One region of the Staphylococcus carnosus genome, then DNA from elsewhere that is predicted to be linked to it. Evidence: predicted binding sites of a transcription regulator. Region 1 holds the regulator's gene; the other holds the start of a gene.
What was found. The regulator CtsR, encoded in region 1, represses protease genes until heat stress. The targets are predictions, from matches to a motif close to ATGGTCAATAAAGGTCAAACA.
Positions count from the first base shown of each region.

Region 2: clpP (ATP-dependent Clp endopeptidase proteolytic subunit ClpP) is a predicted target of CtsR. The motif match lies at 1,581-1,601, and genes of this name have one in related genera.

Region 1 is NZ_UHCT01000001.1:2,373,513-2,386,033, forward strand. It holds gene radA (DNA repair protein RadA) at 1-791, opposite strand, end outside; gene DYE31_RS11605 (ATP-dependent Clp protease ATP-binding subunit) at 1,054-3,519, opposite strand; gene DYE31_RS11610 (protein arginine kinase) at 3,531-4,535, opposite strand; partial or broken gene DYE31_RS11615 (UvrB/UvrC motif-containing protein) at 4,540-4,926, opposite strand; gene DYE31_RS11620 (CtsR family transcriptional regulator) at 5,083-5,544, opposite strand; gene DYE31_RS11625 (NupC/NupG family nucleoside CNT transporter) at 5,717-6,928, shown strand; gene DYE31_RS11630 (ASCH domain-containing protein) at 7,099-7,542, shown strand; gene DYE31_RS11635 (GNAT family N-acetyltransferase) at 7,563-8,060, shown strand; gene pdxT (pyridoxal 5'-phosphate synthase glutaminase subunit PdxT) at 8,090-8,668, opposite strand; gene pdxS (pyridoxal 5'-phosphate synthase lyase subunit PdxS) at 8,670-9,557, opposite strand; gene pdxR (MocR-like pyridoxine biosynthesis transcription factor PdxR) at 9,655-11,025, shown strand; gene DYE31_RS11655 (GNAT family N-acetyltransferase) at 11,040-11,519, shown strand; gene DYE31_RS11660 (MFS transporter) at 11,748-12,521, shown strand, end outside.
Region 2 is NZ_UHCT01000001.1:2,121,513-2,134,033, reverse strand. It holds gene brnQ (branched-chain amino acid transport system II carrier protein) at 1-1,161, opposite strand, end outside; tRNA gene DYE31_RS10395 (tRNA-Arg) at 1,429-1,500, opposite strand; gene clpP (ATP-dependent Clp endopeptidase proteolytic subunit ClpP) at 1,648-2,232, shown strand; gene DYE31_RS12710 (hypothetical protein) at 2,281-2,454, opposite strand; gene DYE31_RS10385 (TIGR01777 family oxidoreductase) at 2,555-3,457, opposite strand; gene DYE31_RS10380 (DUF4887 domain-containing protein) at 4,047-4,937, shown strand; gene DYE31_RS10375 (hypothetical protein) at 5,013-5,243, opposite strand; gene DYE31_RS10370 (sugar-binding transcriptional regulator) at 5,557-6,573, shown strand; gene gap (type I glyceraldehyde-3-phosphate dehydrogenase) at 6,639-7,646, shown strand; gene DYE31_RS12925 (phosphoglycerate kinase) at 7,910-9,100, shown strand; gene tpiA (triose-phosphate isomerase) at 9,143-9,904, shown strand; gene gpmI (2,3-bisphosphoglycerate-independent phosphoglycerate mutase) at 9,906-11,423, shown strand; gene eno (surface-displayed alpha-enolase) at 11,519-12,521, shown strand, end outside.

The sequences.
Region 1 (12,521 bases):
AAAATACCCATTTCATTGGTAGAACCAAAACGGTTTTTAACTGCACGTAAAATACGGTACGCATGATGTTCGTCACCTTCGAAATACAATACAGTATCTACCATGTGCTCTAGTAATCTCGGACCTGCAATCTGACCTTCTTTAGTCACGTGACCGACAATGAAAGTCGCAATATTCATTTGTTTAGCAATACCCATTAAAATTTGCGTACTTTCTCGTACTTGCGATACAGAACCTGGCGCAGAGTTGATATCCGGATGATAAATTGTTTGAATAGAATCTACTACGACTAAATCAGGTTCAGTCTGTTTGACCGCTTCTTTAATCACTTCTAAATCCGTTTCTGCAAACACATTCAAATTACTTGAATCTTCATCTAAACGGTCTGCTCGTAATTTAGTTTGGTTCAGTGATTCCTCACCTGTTATATATAAAACTTTTTTATTTTGTGATAATGCTGAACAGATTTGCAACAGCAATGTTGATTTACCAATACCAGGATCACCGCCAATTAAGACAAGCGAACCTTGTACAATACCGCCACCTAATACTCTATCGAATTCAGGGGAACTCGTTTTGATACGAGGTGTAGTTTCATTTTGTACTTGGTTAAGCTTGGTAACTTTTGCTGTTTGTTCTCGTGTACGCATGCCTCTTCCACTTGGCGCTTCTTTTTTCTCAATAATTTCTTCCATTTGGTTCCAAGCACCACAATTAGGACATTTTCCCATCCATTTAGGGGATTGATAGCCACATGCCATACATTCAAAAATAACTTTCTTTTTTGCCAAATTGACACCTCCTGTTTTTATGTGAAAAGCATAATTATTTTACACCTTTACTATACTAAATTCCATCTATAATAATTGACTGAAATATAACTGCACTTTCAAGAACTGCTTCCAAAATACAATCTTTTATTTTAATGCTATATTACATCATATCAGATTTTAATTTTTTACAGTATTTCAAAAGCATAAAGAAAGAGCACACACTGCTTTTTAAAGCAGCGCATGCTCTTCTTTTTATTCATTCAATTAATGATAACTACTCTTATGCTTTTGTAGCAGTTTCAACTGTTTCTTCAGTTTCACGATCATTGATGTTGTATTCGAATTTTTCACCATTATGGTCAACGACTACATCTTTACCTTCTAATTGGTTACCGTCTAAGATTAATTCACTCAAGTTGTCTTCAACTGTTTTTTGAATTGCTCTGATAAGTGGACGTGCACCATATTGAGGGTCATAGCCTTCTTCAGCAATTTTTTCTTTCGCTTTTTCAGTTACGCTGATATTAATATCTTGTTCTGATAAGCGGTCTGTAAGTTTATTAACCATTTTAGTTACAATTTCTTTCAATTCATCTTTATTAAGTTTGTGGAAGACAATAATGTCATCTACACGGTTCAAGAATTCAGGACGGAAAGCATTTTTCAATTCTTTCAACATTGTACTGCGAATTGTTTCGTAGTCTTGTCCTTCTGAAGAACCGCCGCCAAAGCCAGTAAAGCGTTGGTCTTGTAATTCTTGTGCACCGACGTTAGAAGTCATAACAATTACTGTGTTACGGAAATCTACTCTGCGTCCTTTAGTATCAGTTAAGAAACCATCATCAAGCACTTGAAGCAAGATGTTGAATACATCTGGGTGTGCTTTTTCGATTTCATCGAAAAGAATAACTGAGTAAGGTTTACGTCTTACTTTTTCAGTTAATTGACCACCATCATCATGACCTACATAGCCTGGAGGGGCACCTACTAAACGACTGACTGCGTGTTTTTCCATGAACTCACTCATATCAACACGAATCATTGCATCTTCGTCTCCGAACATTGATTCTGCTAAAGCACGTGCTAATTCAGTTTTACCTACACCAGTTGGTCCTAAGAAGATAAAGCTTCCGATTGGACGTTTAGGATCTTTCAATCCAGCACGCGCACGTCTTACAGCTTTACTGATTGAAGTAACTGCGTCTTTTTGACCGATAACACGTTCATGCAATGTGTCTTCTAAGTTCAATAGACGTTCAGATTCAGTTTCATTTAGACGAGTCAATGGAATACCAGTCCATCCAGCAATCACTTCAGCGATATCATTTTCGCTTAATGTTGTGTTAGAACCGCCTTGTGCATTTTTCCATTCGTTTTTAGCGTCTTCATATTGTTTTTCTAATTTAGTTTGTTTATCACGAAGGTTTGCAGCATTTTCGAATTCTTGAGAATGTACAGCTGCATCTTTTTCGTTTTTAACTTTTTCAATTTCTTGTTCGATTTCTTTCAAGTTTGTTGGTGTTGTATGACTTTTTAGTCTTACTTTTGAACTTGCTTCATCGATTAAGTCGATTGCTTTGTCTGGTAAGAAACGATCTGAAACATAACGGTCACTTAAACGTGCTGCTGCTTCGATTGCTTCATCAGAGATATTAATACGGTGATGTGCTTCATAACGATCACGTAAACCTTTTAAGATAGAAACTGTATCTTCAACAGTTGGTTCATCTACTTGAACAGGTTGGAAACGACGTTCTAACGCTGCATCTTTTTCAATGTGTTTACGATATTCGTCTAATGTTGTAGCACCGATTGCTTGCAATTCACCACGTGCTAATGCTGGTTTCAAGATATTAGATGCATCAATTGCACCTTCTGCGCCACCTGCACCGATTAAAGTATGCAATTCATCGATGAATAAGATAACGTCGCCAACTTGGTGAATTTCTTCCATCACTTTTTTAAGTCTTTCTTCAAATTCACCGCGGTATTTTGTACCAGCGACTACAGTACCCATGTCTAATGACATTACACGTTTATCTTTTAATGTTTCAGGTACTTCATTATTTACAATTGCTTGTGCTAAGCCTTCTGCAATTGCTGTTTTACCAACACCAGGTTCACCAATTAATACTGGGTTGTTTTTAGTACGACGACTTAAAACTTCAATCACACGTGTGATTTCTGTATCGCGTCCGACAACCGGATCTAATGTGCCGTCTTTTGCGATTACTGTTAAGTCACGTGCTAAACCATCTAATGTTGGTGTATTATTTGATTTTGTTGCTTGCGCATTTTTGTTGCTCATTTCAGGGCTGCCAAGTGCTTTTACTACTTGTGCGCGTGCTTTTGTAATATTTAAATCCAAGTTAGCAAATACACGTGCTGCTACGCCTTCATTTTCACGGATTAAACCGAGCAAGATATGCTCTGTTCCAACGAAATTATGGTGAAGTTTACGTGCTTCATCCATTGAAAGTTCAATAACTTTCTTAGCTCTTGGCGTATAGTGCAATGTGCCGACTTGTTCTTGGCCTTGTCCAATTAATTTTTCTACTTCTGCTACTACAAGGTCTTCTGTAATACCGAAACTTTCTAATACTTTTGCTGCAATACCTTCTGGTTCTTTCATTAAACCAAGAAGTAAGTGTTCAGTTCCGATATTTGAATGATTCAAACGAATCGCTTCTTCTTGTGCATGTGCTAATACACGTTGTGCACGTTCTGTAAGTCTGCCGAATAACATAGCATAACCTCCTAATTTATATGTTCTCTAATTACGTTCGCTCTTTGTTCATTTATCGATATTTCATCTGTTTCATTTATTAAAAATGGAGATTGTATCGCTACCATCATTTCATTAAAATTGAAATCTGATAGTTCAATATACCCTAAATCTACTCCTAATTTCACTTCACTTAATCGCATTGCCGCTTCTTCAACTGACATTAAGCGACTATAGCGTAATAATCCTAAAGAACGGTAGATACGGTCTTCCATTTCAACCGAACTATGCTGATCCAATTGTTTTCTGACATTCAATTCTTCGGTAATAATTTGTTGTACAATCTCTATCAATATTTCTATAATTTGTTCTTCTGTTCTTCCCAACGTCAATTGGTTCGAAACTTGGAATACATGGCCATAAACTTGCGAGCCTTCACCATATATACCTCTAATTGTAAATCCGAATCGGTTAATGGTTTGTGCGATTCGATTCATACGTTTCGTAATAGACAGTCCTGGCAGATGCAGCATGACGCTTGCACGCATTCCTGTCCCAATATTCGTTGGACACGTTGTAAGATAACCGAGTGTTTCATCAAAGCTGATGCTGAGTTTCCGATCTAATTCATCATCTACTTCTGAAGCTTTTTCAAATAAAGATGCAAGATTCATATCTGTACTCATAGCTTGAATTCTAATATGATCTTCTTCATTTACCATTATGCTTAATGATTCATCTTCATTCAACAATACTGCTGAAGCAGGTTGTTTAATCAACTCAGAACTGATTAAATGCTTTGCGACTAATTTGAGTTTGTCTCTTTGTTCCATATTACTCAATTGTAAAGTCTGCATATCTGGTAATGCATCTTGTACTTCATTAATGACTTTTTGTCCTTCAATATCAGAAGTAAACATTAAGGGGTGCACATGATTATCCAAGTTTCTTGCGAGTCGAATACGTGAAGACATGACTACTGGTGTCTCTTCACCATGTTCCATCCATTCACTCATATACATTGAATGTTCATTCATGATGCTATCCCTCACTTTCTTCTTGAAGTGCTTTAATTTCATCACGAACCACAGCAGCTTCTTCAAACAATTGTTTATCTACTAATTGTTGCAAATATTTATTTTTAGATTCAATCAATTTCTTTAATGCAATTTTGTGTGTAGAGGAAGCAGGCGTTTTACCGACATGTTCAAACTGTCCGCCCTGCACACGTCTCACAATATCCACAATATCCTCTTTAAAAGTAGTGTAACATTGCGCACATCCAAATTTACCTTTATATGCAATATCTTTAATTGTCATATGGCAGTTCGGACAACGCTTTTCTTCTCTTACATTCAACTCTTCTAAATGGATACCGTGTTTAGACGCTAAGTGCTGTAAAATTTGTTTAATTACAAACGAACCTTCCATATCTTCTTGATTGTTTTCCCAAGAGGGTTCCTCTTGATGTTCTGCTTTGATAGGTTCAACACGTTCGGGATGTGCTTCCTTTAACATCCCATTATACTTTTCGGACGCTTTTGCATCTAATTTATCGTCAGGCATGTGCAGCCTCCTTGTCTATTAATAGTAATTAATGACCGGCAATAGCTGTTTCAATATATTAGCGCGGACAATGTCTCTTGCCGCAACATCCATTCTAAGTGTGTCTCTGTCAACCACTGCAAGTATCATTTTAGCTTCACGAATTGTAATATATTGATTATCAAGCAAGCCTTCAATCACATAATGTGCTTGTTGTTGAGAAATAGAATCTCCAATAATTTGTAAGAGATGGTCAATATAACCTTTTGTATCTTTTGTTTCAACTTTGGTGATTCGTATATAACCACCGCCGCCACGTTTACTTTCTATTTCATAACCGTGTTCATTGGTGAATCTTGTCTTAATCACATAATTAAGCTGAGAAGGTACACAGTCAAAGCGTTGAGCAATATTTGCTCTTTGAATCTCAACAACATCTTTATTTGATTCCTCAAATAAATGTTTAATGTACTGTTCTATGATGTCGGACATATTATGCATGGATATCACCCCTTTTTTGACCTTCTTTGACTATATTATATGACCAACTTTGACCTTTTTCAACCAATATGTTTATAAAAAATTTGATTTTCTTGAAAAATTAGGATGTTACTTACTACCATTTTAATGTATGATATGGTATGAAAATAAAAATAAAGGGTGAAGAAAAAACATGCATATCATTATTGCCTTAATAGGCATCATCTTCTTTTTAGCACTTGCATTTGTTTTTAGCTCAGATAAGAAAAATGTCAAATGGAAATATGTCGGCATTTTACTTGTAATCCAATTCATCTTCGCGTTCTTACTTTTAAAAACAAACGTGGGAATTACAGTTATTGGCGGGATTGCAAATGGTTTCTCTTATTTGCTAGCAAAAGCAGCTGATGGAGTGAATTTCGTATTCGGAGGATTTAAATATGTTGATCCTAAGAATCCACCATTCTTCTTCAGTGTATTATTACCGATTGTATTCATCTCAGCAATTATCGGGATTTTACAATATACAAAAATCTTACCGTGGATTATCAATGTTTTAGGATTTTTAATTTCAAAAATTAACGGTATGGGACGATTAGAATCATATAACGCAGTTGCTGCGGCTATTTTAGGACAATCTGAAGTGTTTATCTCATTAAAAAAACAACTTCCTTACATACCTAAGCAACGTTTATATACACTAACAGCTTCAGCAATGTCTACAGTATCCGCTTCTATTGTCGGTGCTTACTTCACATTGCTTGAACCTAAGTACGTCGTAACAGCTATCGTATTAAACTTATTTGGCGGTTTCATTATCGCTTCGATTATCAATCCATATACAGTGGATGAAAAAGACGATAAATTATTAGTGGAAGAAACTGAAAACAAACAATCTTTCTTTGAAATGTTGGGAGAATATATCTTAGATGGATTTAAAGTTGCAGTAATTGTAGGCGCAATGTTAATCGGTTATATCGCAATCATCGCCTTATTAAACGGCATTGTCAGCGGAATCTTCACGATGGTTTCTGGCGGACACATCAAATGGGACTTCCAAACATTAATTGGTTTTGTATTCGCACCATTTGCATTCTTAACAGGTGTACCATGGCATGAAGCAGTAAAATCCGGTTCATTAATGGCAACTAAATTATTGTCAAATGAATTCGTAGCTATGCAAGGTCTAGGAAAAATGCACGGCTTATCAGATCGTGCTGTTGGTATTACTTCAGTATTCTTAGTATCATTTGCAAACTTCAGTTCAATCGGTATTATCTCAGGTGCAATCAAATCATTAAACAATGAAAAAGGTGACGTTGTTGCACGTTTCGGACTTAAATTATTATTCGGTGCAACATTAGTATCATTCATTTCTGCTGCAATTACAGGTTTCTTCATGTAAGTGTAAGCAGCTCATAAGATGACTTCCTCATTTAAGGGAGTCATCTTTTTTTATTCGTTTCAATTGATTAATTAATCAGCACTTTCATAACAATATAATCTATACTAAGTTGCTTTCTACCATTATTTAATGTAAAATCTCACTAATATAGAAGAGAAAGGAACAACCAAATGGCTATTGAAGACTACTGGAAAACATTTGTATCCCACTACCCTAAGTATCAAAACAAACCCTATACAGCATGGCAATTCGGAGTGGATCCAAACAAGCTTGCAGATTTAGTAAAACGTGGTATTAAAACTGCAACAACAAGCGGTTTAGCTTTCTACATTGCCGATCAAGAGCCCTTGCCAAAAGTTGGTGATTTGAGCATGGTTCTAGATGCACAAAACAATCCTATCTGTATTATTAAAAATACCAAAGTATATCAAACACCTTTCTCTGAAGTATCAGAAATGCATGCCTACAAAGAAGGCGAAGGAGATCGCACATTAAACTATTGGAGAACTGTTCATACGGACTTTTTCATGAAAGAATTCAACTCAATCAACCAATCTTTTTCTGAAGAAGAAATAATGGTTTGTGAAGAATTTGAATGTATACATACGTTTTAAATTAAAAATGAGGTGATTAAATGGACATAAACCAGATTCAAATCAATAAGTTTCAAGAATCAGATACACAAACAGTCGTAGAACTTATTATTCATACCCTCAGAACCACTAACATCCAAGATGAACCTGCAGAAGACATTGAGAGTTACGTTAAAGATATTACACCGGAGAGCATCCAATACAAAGCTGAAAACCTCAATTTCTATGTTTTCAAATTCAATAATGAACTGATTGCGACAGGTGCAATCGGCCCTTATTATGGAAGCAAAACTGAATCTTGTTTTTTCTCCATCTTCGTCTCACCAGATTATCAAGAACATGGTATCGGTACATTAATTATGGATACACTAGAAGATGATTACTATTACCATCGTGCTGAACGTTTAGAAATCCCCGCTTCTATCACTGGTGTTAATTTCTATCGTAAACGCGGCTATGACTATAAGAACGGTATTAAAGAACCTGATAATGAAGGTTTGATTTTTCTAGAAAAGTTTAAAAAAGCGAGCACTCTATAAAAAGAGTCCTCGCTTTTATTATCTGCAAATTAAACTGCAGCATGTTTATGTTCTGCAACGATATGATCAATGAAGTATTGTGTCACACGGTAATCATCTGTTAATTCAGGATGGAAAGAAACGCCTAAATAATTGCCTTCTTTCACCGCTACAATTTTATCATCTACAGTACTTAAGATTTCCACATTATCGCTATTTACTTTTTCGATATGTGGCGCTCTGATAAAGACTGCTTCAATATCATTTGCAATGCCTTTAATATCTAATTCTGCTTCAAAGCTGTCAACTTGGCGGCCAAATGAATTACGTTCAACAGTAATGTCTAGTTTTTGTAAATAACCCTCTTCACCTACGATGTCTTGGGCTAATACAATCAAACCTGCACAAGTACCGAACATTGGTAAATCTGAATTAACCAATGCTTCTTTAAAGCCGTATAGGTTCATCAAGCGGCGTAATGTCGTTGATTCACCGCCAGGCAGAATAAGGCCGTCAATTTCTTCTAATTGTTCAACACGTTTTACACTGACACCTTCGTGTCCGCTCAATTCAATATGGCGCAAGTGTTCTCTCACTGCGCCTTGCAAAGCGAGTACGCCGATTTTCATCTTACCAGCCACGCTCTTGCATACGTTCTTCTAGAGATAATTGATTAACATCTAAGCCTCTCATTGCTTCGCCTAATTCTTGAGCAAGTTTACCGATTAATTCGTAATCTGTGTAATGTGTTGTTGCTTGAACAATTGCTTTCGCAAATTTTTCAGGGTCTTCAGATTTGAAGATACCTGAACCGACAAATACGCCGTCTGCGCCTAATTGCATCATTAACGCAGCATCTTGAGGTGTTGCAACACCGCCAGCTGCAAAGTTAACAACAGGCAAACGTCCGTTATCTTTAATTGATTTCAATACTTCGTATGGTGCACCGATTTCTTTAGCAAATGTCATAATTTCATCGTCTGGCATTACAGTTAATTTCGCAACTTCTGAGTTAACTTGACGCATATGACGAACTGCTTCTACGATATTACCTGTTCCAGGTTCCCCTTTTGTACGCAACATCGCAGCACCTTCACCAATACGGCGTGCAGCTTCACCTAAATTACGGCATCCGCATACGAATGGTACAGTATAATCGCTTTTCAATAAATGATATTCTTCATCTGCTGGAGTTAACACTTCAGATTCATCAATGTAGTCAACACCCATTGATTCAAGTACACGTGCTTCAGTAATATGACCAATACGGCATTTTGCCATAACTGGAATTGAAACAGCATCCATTACTTCTTGAACGATTTTAGGATTACATGCACGTGCCACTCCACCAGCTGCTCTGATATCAGAAGGCACACGTTCTAAAGCCATAACAGCTACTGCTCCTGCTTCTTCTGCGATTTTAGCTTGTTCTGCATTGACAACGTCCATGATAACGCCGCCTTTTTGCATTTCAGCCATTCCACGTTTTACTCGATCTGAACCTACTTGTTTAGACATACTAAATACCCCTTTTCTAATTGATTAAATTCAGTTTAAAGGATAAACTGATAGTGTTAAAGAGTCAATTTCAATAAAAAACAGGAGGTCAGTTTAAATGTCGCAACCTTTATATATGCAGCTTTACCAAACATTAAAGGAACAAATTATCGAAGGTCAATATAAATCTGGAGACCGCTTTCCTTCTAAACGCCGTCTCGCTGAACATCATTCACTCAGCAACACAACCATTGAACATGCTTATCAGTACTTACTGGATGAAGGCTATATATATTCTAAACCGCGTTCAGGTTATTATGTCTCAGATATTGAATCGCTCCCTATCGTAACAAAAGAGACTGCCTCTTCATTTCCAGAAAATAAAAAAAATAAAGACCATCAAGCACGTTTTCATTTTGATCTGGCCCGTATTGATACAGAACACTTCCCCTGGCAGCAATTCCGCAAGTATTCTAGAGATGTATTTGACAAATCATTACCAGATATACTGCAGCCTGGTGCTCAACAAGGTGAATATAAATTACGTCAAGCTATAGCGCATTACTTATTTAACAGCAGAGGCGTTAACTGTCATCCAGATCAAATTATTATCGGTTCTTCTACAGAGCAATTGATTAATCAAGTAACTGATATATTGACTGAGCGTTCTTACATCATCGAATATCCAAGTTATCCTCCAATTAAGCAAGTATTAGATAAAAAAGGTTTGAATTATAAAAGAGTGGCTGTTAAGAAAAATGGTATCGATATGCAAAAAGTCCAAAAGTCTAAGCATCAAGTGGTCTATGTAACACCGTCTCACCAGTTTCCTACTGGTTATGTTATGAATTTAAAAACCAGAACCCAGCTTATCAACTGGGCACAGCAGCATCCAGAACGTTATATTATCGAAGATGATTATGATTCAGAATTCCGTTATTTCAGTAAACCTATTCCAGCTCTGCAAAGTTTGGATACAACAGGAAAGGTTATTTATATAAGTACGTTTTCAAAATCTCTTTTCCCAAGTTGCCGTATTGCTTTTATGGTTTTACCGCAAAATCTAATGCAGCGTTATCATCATTTACCAGATAAAGAAGGCACCACTGTGCCGGCACCTATGCAGTATATGGTTGCTGAATTTATGGAAAACGGGTCTTTTGAAAGACATCTGAATAAAATGCGTAAAGTATATCGTTATAAACTAACATATATAATAGATGCTCTATCGTCTTATAAAGATCAACTTCTAATTGAAGGTGCAACAACAGGCATGCACTTTACGATTACAGTACAAAATGGATTAACCTTAAATGAAATATTAGAACGTGCTAATTCAAATCATGTGAAATTGACACCTTTAAATAAATATATGAAAAAAAATAGCCAGAATAAAGATATTCCTAAGTTTATTATCGGTTTTGGCGGTATTAAAGATGAAGCTCTTAAATCACATACTGATGCTTTAATCAAAACACTTACAATATAGAGGTGAAATACTTAATGTCTACGATTACGCTTAAGCCTTACCATTCTAAATATGACGCTGAAATTGAAAAATTATCCATTGCAGATAAAGACAGCGACTATGCATTAACACCTTTAAATGCATTGAAAGATTTAGCGGATACAGAAGACCCTGTCCTTATTTTCTCAGATGATAATCTTGCTGGGTTTCTTCGTTTAAATTTTAATGATGAACGTTTTGGTCTTACGGATAACGAGCATTCAGTGTTAGTAAAATCTTTTTCAGTTACTGAACAGATGCAAGGTAATAAGATTGCTCAAAAAGCTTTATTTGAACTTCCGAATTATATTAGTTGTCATTATTCAAATATTGATGAAATCATACTTTCGGTTAACTTTAAAAACTCAAAAGCTATTTACGTTTATGAAAAATGCGGGTTTATTGATACAAATCGAGTAATTGGAGGTCCTGCAGGCAATCAACATGTTATGTCTCTAAAAATTCAACAGGCTTAATTATAAATTAACACCAGCTTAATTAGTTTCCTCATTTCAAGAGGAATGTACAACACATGATTCAATTCAGAAGATTAATACCACACCTCTGAATTGAATTTTTTTATGAAATGCCTTCATAAGAAATTGATTATGTATGTATTTTGAAGAAATATAGAGAAAGCATTGACTCAAGATTTAATATTTAATATACTTTTCCTCATGTTTGCAAAATTTGGAGGTGTTATTATGAAGAAATACCCTATCGCTATATGGATGTTAGCAATCGGCGCATTCGCAATTGGCATGACAGAATTTGTAATCATGGGATTGCTTCCTAATATTGCACGAGATTTTCATGTTTCTGTGAGCCAAGCAGGACAGTTAATCACAGGTTATGCATTAGGGGTAGCCATAGGCGGTCCTATTCTTGTTATGCTTACAATCAAGTTAAACAGAAAATATCTATTAATACTCTTAATGATTATTTTTATGATAGGCAACATTGCTGCATCATTAAGTCCTACTTATGGTTTTATGATGACAAGCAGAATTATCACCTCACTCGCACATGGTTCTTTCTTTGGAATCGGATCAATATTAGCTGCTAGCATGGTTCAACCAGCTTATAGAGCTAGTGCAATGGCATTGATGTTCATGGGACTATCTTTAAGCAATATCTTAGGTGTTCCATTCGGTACATTAATCGGACAAAATTTTGGTTGGTCAATGACATTTGTTATTATCGCAATTATCGGCGGTCTTGCCTTAATTGGTATTATTATTTTTGTTCCTAATAGAAAAGAAACTCATAAATCTTCAGTAATGAATGAATTGAAGATTTTAAAAGAAAAGCAATTATGGCTGACTTTAGCTATAACACTTTTTGGCTTCAGCAGTGTATTTGCTTATTTCACTTATATTTCTTCTATATTAGTAGATGTTTCACATATCAAAGAAAATTTGATTTCTTATATGTTGATCATCTTTGGAATTGGCGTGACATTAGGTAATGTAATTGGC
Region 2 (12,521 bases), 250 kb from region 1:
TTTAAAAGTATTAAGTATTTCAAGTACTGATATGATCAATGTTGAAATTGTCGGTAGAATATAAGCAATTTTTAAATGTGTCGGTATTACAATTGCGACTAATGAAATCAAGACAAGTACGATAGAAATCGGATAAATAAAAGTTAAAAGTGGAACGGCAATTTGTAAAATCATGTTTAGTCCTAAAGTTGAAATTAAGAATCCAACTAATGAGAAGACTAAAACATAGGTCTTATATGAAATCTTAGGGAATTTCTTCATTCCGAATGCTGAACTTGCATTTACGAGTCCGATACAAGTCGTTAAGCATGCTAAAATTACAATGACACCAAATAAAATATTACCGAAAGCACCAAATAATCTAACTGAATTATATGTTAGGATACTTGCGCCGTTTTCAAATCCTGGTTTACTTGTAGTGATACCGAGATAGGCAAGTGAAAAATAAATGATTGTTAAGAGTACGGCTGAAATTAATCCAGCTAAAATCACATTTTTAACTATTTTTTTGCTATCAGAAATACCTGCTAACTTGAAGCTTTGTACAATAACAACTGAAAAAGCAAGGGCTGCAACTAAGTCCATTGTATAATATCCTTCTAGAATACCAGATACTAATGGCGCTTCTGCATATTTACCATGTGGCTCTCCAACTTTTCCTTCTGGATGAATAATAGCTGCAATACAAAGTGCCCCGATTACGAGTAAAAGAGCAGGTGTTAAAACTTTCCCTAAATTATCTACCATTCTATTTGGATATAAAGCAATTAAACCAACAACAATAAAGAATACAAGTGAAAAACCAACTAATGTCCAAGTATTATGGAATGGTAAAATTGATTTAGCTCCAATTTCGTATGCGACATTGGCCGCACGCGGGATACCATAAAGTGCCCCGATAGATAAGTAAATACACACAGCGAAAATAAATCCGAATTTCGGATGAACCCTATTACCTATAAATTCAACGCCGCCATCATAATAGGCGATTACGATAACAGTTATGTATGGCATTAAAATACCGGTTATTGCAAAACCTGTCATACCTACCCACATATTACCTTGTGCGGTATAACCTAACATTGGTGGAAATATCAAGTTGCCAGCTCCGAAAAATAAGGAGAAAAGCATTAAACCTGATACTAATATTACTTTTTTCATTTGAACCTCCCAAAAAATCAAAAAAACGTTATTTACAAAAATTTCTGAATATTAACTAAGTTGATATCTTTCAAACATATAAACTTTAACATAATTCTAATTATTAGAAAAGATTAAATTTGGCTTAGTTAATTAAAAGAGTTAAATAGAACTAAAAAGTGTAAAATGGTGTGCAGTATTTGAGGTTGCTGCCGTTTCAAAATCGATGGGGAAATAAAATGAGCATAATAAAAGCTTATAACCATCAAAAGTTATAAGCTTAAAAAGCCCCCTCGAAGGGAATCGAACCCCTATTGTAAGAACCGGAATCTTATGTGTTATCCATTACACTACGAGGGGTAAATGATAACAGACAATTATTAGTGTACCTTTAACCACCAACAGGGTCAATATGGATTATAGAAACATGGTGAGTATTATTTTTGACCATTTTTGACTTTTAGGTTAAAATATAGTTAATTCATAAAAGTACAAGGAGGAAATGTAATGAATTTAATTCCTACAGTAATAGAAACAACTAACCGCGGTGAACGCGCTTATGACATTTATTCAAGATTATTAAAAGACCGTATTATCATGTTAGGTTCAGCAATTGACGATAACGTAGCAAACTCAATCGTATCACAATTATTATTCTTACAAGCACAAGATGCTGAGAAAGATATTTATTTATATATTAACTCACCAGGGGGCAGTGTGACTGCTGGATTTGCAATTTATGACACAATCCAACACATTAAACCAGATGTACAAACAATCTGCATCGGTATGGCTGCTTCAATGGGATCATTCTTGCTTGCAGCAGGTGCAAAAGGTAAACGTTTCGCTTTACCAAATGCTGAAGTAATGATTCACCAACCACTTGGCGGTGCTCAAGGACAAGCAACTGAAATCGAAATTGCTGCAACTCACATCTTAAAAACACGTGCTAAATTAAACAAAATTTTAGCTGAACGTACTGGTCAATCAATTGAACAAATTGAAAAAGATACAGATCGTGATAACTTCTTAACAGCTGATGAAGCTAAAGAATACGGTTTAATTGATGAAGTAATGCAACCTGAAAAATAAAATGAATAAACGATAAAAAGTTCCGGAAATTAATTTCCGGAACTTTTTTTATTTTTGGCTGCGCTCTTTAACATATTTTATTAAGACACTGGCCAACAAAATAACACCTATTAATAAATATAGAAGTGCGATAAAAAGAGAGGGCATCTGTGTTGTCATTGCAAAACTTCCGATACAAATTAATAGCACACTTGCTAATACTAGTAAAATCTGTGACGACATATTGAAACACCTTCGTTCTAATTACACTACTGATATCTTCTATCAGATTTCCATACAACAATAAAATTGTATGTGGAATAGGTTACTATTATACACTAAATTACTCACGAGCTAAATTATCTAGCGCTGCTTTTAAGTTTGGAAAAGCAAAATTAAAACCGCGTGCTTGCAAGCGATTCGGAATCGCTTTTTGTGTATCTAATATAATGGTTGCGCGTTGCCCTAAAACAAGACGAAGTATTAAACTCGGCGCCCATGTTTCGTGTGGCTTGTGCATTTCTCTAGCTAAAGTGTATCCAAATAAATTTTGACGTTCAGATACGGGGGCTGTGAGATTGAAAACACCTTCTGCTTGTGAATCATTAATTAGGAATAATATCGCTCTTGTTAAATCAGCGATGTGTATCCATGAATACCATTGGAAACCAGTTCCTAATTTACCTCCAAAGTAAAATCTATATGGGAGTTTCATAGTTGGTAAAGCGCCACCTTCATCAGAAAGAATCATTCCGAAGCGGCCAATTATAACGCGTGTTCCTAGTTTTTCAAATTGACGCGCTAATCTTTCCCATTGATATGTGATATCAGATAAAAAATCATGAGGATCACATTTAGAAAGTTCTGTATAGGTGCGGTGGAAATCAGGACGATAGTAACCGACTGCACTAGCATTGAATAATACAGAAGGATGCGTGCCTTTGTGTTCAAATAATTCAAAAAGTGCTTGGGTCGAGCGAATACGGCTTAACATGAGTTCGCGTTTATAATCATCAGTCCAACGATTATTTAAAGAAGCCCCGGCAAGGTTAATAACGATGTCGATGTGATTAGGTACTTTTTCTTCCCATCCTTCTTTTTCCCAATTGACATAAGTGATTTTATCATCTAAGTTATGACGATCTTGACGCGTTAATATTGTGATATGTGAATCTGTATCATGAATGGCATCAACAAGATGACTGCCGACTAAGCCTGTTCCACCTGTAATTAAGAATTCCTTCATATATATCCACCTCATTTATAGTTATGTATGTACAAATTTAAATGTTGCTAAATAATATTCATTCTAAATATTCAATGTTTATTCAATTTTTAGTCATTAATATGTCATTAAAAACTTAACAAAAGTATTTAAAACCTAATTGAAAAAGTTATAATGAAAGTACCTTCGAAAATTAATTAAACATCTCTTAATTAAAAACAGTATACCCCATAATATACGTGCGAAGGTGAAATTTTGACTCCCTTTAGTATTGGGCCTATGCGAGAAGCGTATAGGTCCATTATTTTTTATTAGAGATGAATATGTGCTTATTATTATATCAATGTTTTAAAGTTTAATCATCCTCGTACATAACCACGTTATTGCTATTCATATATTCTAAGAGGTGACATCAAAGTTATTGGCAATTGTTAAATTATTTTAAATATCTCCATATTTACTTTCAAAATGATGTATATATCATGGGAAAATGTTATGATTAGTTAATGAAAACTATGTAAAAAACAATTCAATTGGGTAAATAAAATTAAAGTGTGAAAAGTCTCAATGAGTATATTATTAGGAATAGAAATTGGAAAGAGGAGAGCACATGTCTAATAAAGGTCGAAATGATTTTGACAGATCATCTAAAAATAAGATGAGCAATCTTGCTAAAATAGTAAGTGCAATTATCGTTGTAATTTTATTATTTACGCTCGCATTCGCTACTTTCTCTTTTGTGGATCATTCTAAAAAAGGCAGTGAACGATTAAGTCAAGAACAAAAGAAAGAAAAGCAAGAGAAAAAAGAGAAAAAAGAAAAAAAAGAACGTGAAGAGAAAAAGAAAAAAGACGAAGAGAAAAAACGTAAAGAAAAACAGCGTCAGGAAGAAGAATGGGCAAATCAACAAGCTGCAGAACAAGAAAGACAAAATAATTTAAACGCACAACGAGAGCAAGCAGCAAGACAAGAACAACAAAATCAAAATGTTCAAAAGCAGCAACCAAAAAACAATAAAGCACAACAAGAACAATCGAAAAAACAACAGGAACAAGCACGCAAGGATCAAGAAGCTGCTCAAAAACAAGCTGAAGAGCAACAAAAGAAAAATGAAGAAGTTGCAAAAGAGCGTCAGCAACAAGCCAAAGAGCAAGCTGATAAAGCAATGGAGCAGCAAAAACAGCAAGAGCAACAAAAAGCACAAGATGATAAGCAGAAACAACAGCAGCAACAGCAACAACAAGAGCAACAAAAATCAAATCAAAACCAACAACAAAAGCAGCAGCAAAATTCTCAAAATCAACAATCAAATAATAAGCCCAGGCCAGGGCAAGAACAGCAACAACAACAACCAACAGTAAAAAACACGCCTAGCAGCAACCAATCAAACACACAATCATCAAGTGGCTCTAATCAAGCGCAATCAAAACAAACACCTTCTAATTCAAGTAATAACTCTGCGCAAAAGCCAAGCTCAAATAATCAATCATCACAACACTAATATATTAAACACAAAAATGGAGCATTCTCTTAAATTGAATAAGAGCGTGCTCCATTTTTTCTAATTCATTTTTTTCTAATTCATTAGATTTAATAACCATGTAATTAAAAACGATAAAATGATAAGAATCGGCAAGCAACCGCATCCGATTGGAAAACAACCGCCAAAAGAATAATATTTAATACGTCTTTGATTTTCAAAATTGGATTTTTGCTGGTTGGAATGGGTAGGTTGAAAATATGTGTCGTCTTTATATCTAGGGTCTTCTGGATCAATAACTTCAGGTTGTTCATCTTTTTCAGCCATATTAAAACCCTCCTTTGAAAGACTATTATAGTAGATATTTCATAGCTTAGGTAATTAAAAGAAAAAAATAAGGCTGAAAACTAAAGTTAAAAGATGATTTTTCGTATGAGAAAAGGGTATAATATAATTGTTAGCAAGTATTGTGTGCAATGATAGAAGAAGTTTTGTATCTTAAGCATTTAGACTTGCTTTTTAAAACAGATGATAGTATTATTGCAAATATAAGAGATGTTATTTTTTGTCCCACCCGGGACTTAAAACGTCAAAGTGTGGTTGCATACTGACCCTTATAGATATAGAGGAGGAAATAGTAGTGGAAGACTTGCTTAAAGTCCAACAAAAATTGATTCCTGAGCTTGTCGACAGAATGTATCGTAGATTTACTATACTCACTACTATCAAGATGCACCAACCTGTTGGAAGAAGAAGTTTGAGTGAATACATGAACTTGACTGAGCGTGTATTAAGATCAGAAACGAATACATTAAAAAAACAAGAATTAATTAAAGTTAAGCCTACAGGAATGGAAATTACTGATGAAGGCGAACGTTTAATTGACGAATTAGAAACATACTTCAATATGTATTCTGATGGTTACCATTTAGCACAATTGATTAAAGAGCGTTATCAAATTAATAACGTGTATGTTGTACCTGGTGATACAGATATTGATAGTGCAGTTAAAAAAGAAATGGGTAATCAAGCTGGACAACTCTTAGAAAAAACTTTTTATAAAGATGCAATAGTATCTATAACTGGCGGGTCAACGATGGCATCAGTTAGTGATTCAATGCATGTACTGCCGTTTAAAACATTTTTTGTACCTGCAAGAGGCGGTTTGGGAGAAAATATGGTTTACCAAGCCAACACAATTGCAGCGAGTATGGCAGAACAGACTGGAGGAGATTATACAACATTATATGTTCCTGACAATGTCAGTGAATCTACATATGAATTGTTGTTGCAAGAACCTTCTGTCATTAATACATTAGACAAAATAAAACAATCAAATATCACTGTTCACGGCATTGGTGATGCGCTGAAAATGGCGAACAGACGCCATTCACCTAAAGATGTGATTGAAATGCTTCAACATCACAATGCTGTCGGAGAAGCATTTGGTTATTACTTCGATACTAATGGTAATATCGTCCATAAAGTTAAAACGATAGGACTTCAAATGGAAGATTTAGAATCGAAGCAATATATATTTGCTGTAGCCGGAGGTGCTTCGAAGGGTGAAGCGATAAAAGCTTATTTATCAATTGCCCCTAAAAACACGATTTTAATTACAGATGAAGGTGCAGCTAAAACTATCGTACAATCTTAAACAATTTTGGTTATAAAAAAGTGACTTCACTTTTTAACAATATCTTTTTAAAGGAGGCCATAATAATGGCAGTTAAAGTAGCAATTAATGGTTTTGGTAGAATCGGTCGTTTAGCATTTAGAAGAATTCAAGATGTTGAAGGTATCGATGTAGTAGCAGTAAACGACTTAACAGATGATGAAATGTTAGCACACTTATTAAAATACGATACAATGCAAGGACGTTTCACTGAAGAAGTTGAAGTTGTAGATGGCGGATTCCGCGTGAATGGTAAAGAAGTTAAATCATTCGAAGAACCAGATGCAAGCAAATTACCTTGGAAAGATTTAGACATTGATGTTGTATTAGAATGTACAGGTTTCTATACAAGTGAAGAAAAAGCAAAAGCTCATATCGATGCAGGCGCTAAAAAAGTATTAATTTCAGCACCAGCTACTGGTGATGTTAAAACAATCGTTTATAACGTAAACCAAGATACTTTAGACAGCTCTGACGTAATCGTTTCAGGTGCTTCTTGTACTACAAACTCTCTTGCTCCTGTAGCACAAGTTTTAAATGACAGCTTTGGTTTAGTTGAAGGTTTCATGACTACTATCCATGCTTATACTGGTGACCAAAATACTCAAGATGGTCCACACAGAAAAGGTGACAAACGTCGTGCTCGTGCAGCAGCTGAAAACATCGTTCCAAACTCAACTGGTGCAGCTAAAGCAATTGGTAAAGTAATTCCTGAAATCGACGGAAAATTAGACGGCGGCGCTCAACGTGTTCCTGTTGCAACTGGTTCATTAACTGAATTAACAGTTGTATTAGATAAAGACGTTACAGTTGACGAAGTAAACGAAGCAATGAAACAAGCTTCTAACGAATCATTCGGTTACAACGAAGACGAAATCGTATCTTCAGATGTTGTAGGTATGACATTCGGTTCATTATTTGATGCAACTCAAACTCGTGTAATGACTGTTTCAGGCCGTCAATTAGTTAAAGTAGCAGCTTGGTATGACAACGAAATGTCTTACACTGCACAATTAGTACGTACTTTAGAATACCTTATTAAAGACGTAAAATAATTTGATAATAAGATCGTAATTTGACAAGCTGTAAATGTGCTGTTGAATTAAAATGATCAGCTTTTGAGTAAGCGGAGAGGCACATACGCTTCTCCGCTTATTTTAAATTATCATAAGTTGCAGTGGAATTAGCGGATAGTTTGTTTTTAAATGGAAAAATTTTCAACTACTTGGATGTTTTTTCTGCAATATTAACGGCTATATGCTAATCTCAATCTATAGACATTAAAGAATCATGCTTTCATTCAAAGGAGGAAGTTTAGATGGCTAAAAAACATGTATCTGATTTAGACTTAAAAGGTAAGGTTGTATTAGAACGTGCTGATTTCAACGTACCTTTAAAAGATGGAAAAATTACTAACGACAACCGTATTGTTCAAGCTTTACCAACGATTGAATATATCCTTGATCAAGGAGGAAGACTTGTTCTTTTCTCACATTTAGGAAAAGTCAAAGAAGAAAGTGATAAAGAAAAATTAACACTTCGTCCAGTTGCTGAGCGTTTAAGCGAAAAATTAGGAAAAGATGTTAACTTTATCCCACATACACGTGGTGAAGTTTTAGAAAAAGCAATCGCAGAATTAAAAGATGGCGAAGTACTTTTAGTAGAAAATACACGTTTTGAAGATTTAGATGGTAAAAAAGAATCTAAAAATGATCCTGAATTAGGAAAATATTGGGCTTCATTAGGCGATGTATTTGTAAATGATGCTTTTGGTACTGCGCATCGTTCACATGCTTCCAACGTAGGTATTGCATCTAACTTAGAAAGTGCAGCTGGAGACTTGATGGAAAAAGAAATCAAATTTATCGGCGGTGTTGTAAATAACCCGGATAAACCAGTTGTAGCTATTTTAGGTGGCGCCAAAGTATCAGATAAAATCGGAGTCATCGAAAACTTATTGAATGTAGCTGATAAAGTCCTTATCGGTGGCGGTATGGCTTATACATTCTTAAAAGCACAAGGTTATGAAATTGGAAAATCTTTATTAGAAGCAGATAAAGTAGACTTTGCTAAAGATTTATTAGAACGTGCTGGCGATAAAATTGTATTGCCTGTAGATGCTAAAGTAGCTAGAGAATTCTCTAATGAAGCACAATTTACTGTAGTTACAATCGACCAAATTCCAGCAGATCAAGAAGCACTTGATATTGGACCTAAAACTGTTGAATTATTCGAAAAAGAACTTAAAGGTGCACATACAGTTGTATGGAATGGACCGATGGGTGTATTCGAATTTGAAAACTTTGCACAAGGTACAGTAGGTGTTTGTGAAGCAATTGCTGAAATGAAAGATGCGACTACTATTATTGGTGGCGGTGACTCTGCTGCTGCAGCTATGATGCTTGGATTTGAGGACGATTTCTCTCATATTTCAACAGGCGGCGGTGCTTCACTTGAATACCTTGAAGGTAAAGAATTGCCTGGTATCCAATCAATCAGTGATAAATAAGAAATAGTATTTTTATAATAACTTTTCAAGGAGAGTTTAATAATGAGAAAACCAATTATTGCAGGTAACTGGAAAATGAATAAAACTGTACAAGAGGCTAAAGACTTTGTAAACGAATTACCTCAATTACCAGATACAAATGAAGTAGAAGCCGTTATTTGTGCACCAACTATTCAATTAGATGCATTAATTACTTTAGTAAAAGAAGGTAAAGCAGAAGGACTTGAAATTGGTGCTGAAAACACTTATTACGAAGAAAGCGGCGCATTTACTGGTGAAACATCTCCAGTTGCATTAGCAGATTTAGGTGTTAAATATGTAATTATCGGCCATTCTGAACGTCGTGAATTGTTCCACGAAACTGATGAAGATGTTAATAAAAAAGTCCACGCTGTGTTTAAACACGGTATGACTCCAATCATCTGTGTTGGTGAAACAAATGAACAACGTGAAAGCGGAAAAGCTGAAGAAGTTGTATCAGATCAAGTTAAAAAAGCATTAGCAGGTTTATCTGACGAACAATTAAAACAAGTAGTTATCGCTTACGAACCTATTTGGGCAATTGGTACTGGTAAATCTTCTACAGCTAAAGATGCTAATGAAATGAGCGCATTTATCCGCAAAACAGTTGCTGAACTTTCAAACCAAGAAGTAGCAGATGCAGTTCGTATTCAATACGGCGGCAGTGTAAAACCTAATAATATCGCTGAATATATGGCAGAATCAGATATTGATGGTGCTTTAGTCGGCGGTGCTTCATTGAAAGTAGAAGACTATGTAAAATTATTAGAAGGTGCTAAATAATATGGCAAAACAACCAACAGCATTAATCATCCTTGATGGTTTTGCGAACAGAGAAAGTGAACACGGCAATGCAGTCAAACAAGCATTTAAACCCAATTTTGACCGTTATTATGAAAAATATCCAACTACACAAATCGAAGCAAGCGGTTTGGCTGTTGGATTACCAGAAGGACAAATGGGTAACTCTGAAGTCGGTCATATGAACATCGGGGCAGGACGTATTGTATATCAAAGTTTGACAAGAATTAATAAAGCGATTGAAGATGGAGATTTCTTTGAAAATGAAGTCTTGAATGAAGCAATTGATCATGTGAAATCACATGATTCTGCACTTCATGTTTTCGGTTTATTATCTGATGGCGGTGTGCACAGTCACTATAAACATTTATTTGCGATTCTAGAACTTGCTAAAAAACAAGGATTAGATAAAGTTTACGTTCATGGATTCTTAGACGGTCGTGACGTGGATCAAAAATCAGCATTGAAATATGTGAAAGAAACTGAAGAGAAATTCAAAGAAATCGGTATCGGACAATTTGCTTCAATTTCCGGACGTTATTATGCGATGGACCGTGATAAACGTTGGGAACGTGAAGAAAAAGCTTATAATGCAATCCGTGATATCGATGCACCTGAATATGCATCAGCAGAAGAAGGTATTGAAGCAAATTATGAAAATGGTGTAACTGACGAATTTGTTGTACCTTTCTCAATCAAAGAACAAAATGAAGGCGTTCAAGATGGCGACTCAGTAGTATTCTTCAATTTCCGTCCTGATAGAGCAGGCCAACTTTCTGAAATCTTTACAAACAAAGATTTCAAAGGTTTCGATGTTGAACAACCTAATGATTTATTCTTTGCTACTTTCACTAAATATAATGATCAAGTAGATGCAAGTATTGTTTTTGAAAAAGTTGATTTGAAACAAACAATCGGTGAAGTTGCTGAAGCAAACAACTTGAAACAATTACGTATTGCTGAAACTGAAAAATATCCTCATGTTACTTATTTCATGAGTGGTGGACGTAATGAAGAGTTTGAAGGAGAACGTCGTCGCTTGATTGATTCACCTAAAGTTGCGACTTACGATTTGAAACCTGAAATGAGTGCATATGAAGTCAAAGATGCATTATTAGAAGAACTTGATAAAGGGGATTTAGATTTAATTCTCTTAAACTTCGCTAACCCAGATATGGTTGGTCACAGCGGTATGCTTGAACCTACTGTTAAAGCAATTGAAGCTGTAGACGAATGTTTAGGTGAAGTTGTAGACAAAATTATAGATATGGGCGGACATGCAATTATTACAGCTGACCATGGTAACTCAGATCAAGTGTTAACTGATGATGATGAACCTATGACAACTCATACAACTAACCCAGTTCCAGTCATTGTTACTAAAGAAGGCGTAACATTACGTGAAACAGGTAAATTAGGTGATTTAGCGCCTACATTGCTTGATTTACTAAATGTATCACAACCTGAAGAAATGACAGGTGTTTCTTTAATCGAACATTAAGAATTTAGTGTGTCATTACTAGATAATTAATTCAATTTCTAAGGAAAAAAAGTTATAATATAAGCGAAAGCTATTATGAAAAGGAGATTATCAACATGCCAATTATTACAGATGTTTATGCTCGCGAAGTTCTAGATTCTCGAGGTAATCCAACAGTTGAAGTAGAAGTATTAACTGAAAGTGGTGCATTCGGTCGTGCATTAGTACCATCAGGTGCATCAACTGGTGAATACGAAGCCGTAGAATTACGTGACGGTGACAAAGATCGTTACTTAGGTAAAGGTGTTACTAAAGCAGTTGAAAATGTAAACGAAAAAATCGCACCAGAGATCGTTGAAGGCGAATTTTCAGTATTAGACCAAGTTTCAATCGACAAAATGATGATTCAATTAGATGGAACTGAAAACAAAGGTAAATTAGGTGCAAACGCTATTCTTGGTGTGTCTATTGCTGTTGCACGTGCAGCTGCAGACTTATTAGGCCAACCACTTTATAAATATTTAGGTGGATTCAATGGTAAACAATTACCAGTTCCTATGATGAACATTGTAAACGGTGGTTCTCATTCTGATGCGCCGATTGCATTCCAAGAATTCATGATTTTACCTGTTGGCGCTGATTCATTTAAAGAATCATTACGCTGGGGTGCTGAAATCTTCCACAACTTAGCTAAAATTCTTAAAAAACGCGGTTTAGAAACTGCAGTAGGTGACGAAGGTGGATTTGCTCCTAAATTCCACGGTACTGAAGATGCTGTTGATACAATTTTAGAAGCAATCAAAGCAGTAGGTTTAGAACCAGGTAAAGATGTTTACCTTGGATTTGATATCGCTTCTTCTGAATTCTACGAAAATGGTGTATATGACTATACTAAATTCGAAGGTCCAGAAGGTGCTAAACGTACTTCAGCTGAACAAGTTGACTACTTAGAAGAATTAGTTAATAAATATCCAATCATCACAATTGAAGATGGTATGGATGAAAATGACTGGGATGGTTGGAAACAACTTACAGATCGTTTAGGTAAAAAAGTTCAATTAGTAGGTGACGATTTATTCGTTACAAATACTAAAAAATTATCTGAAGGTATCGAAAAAG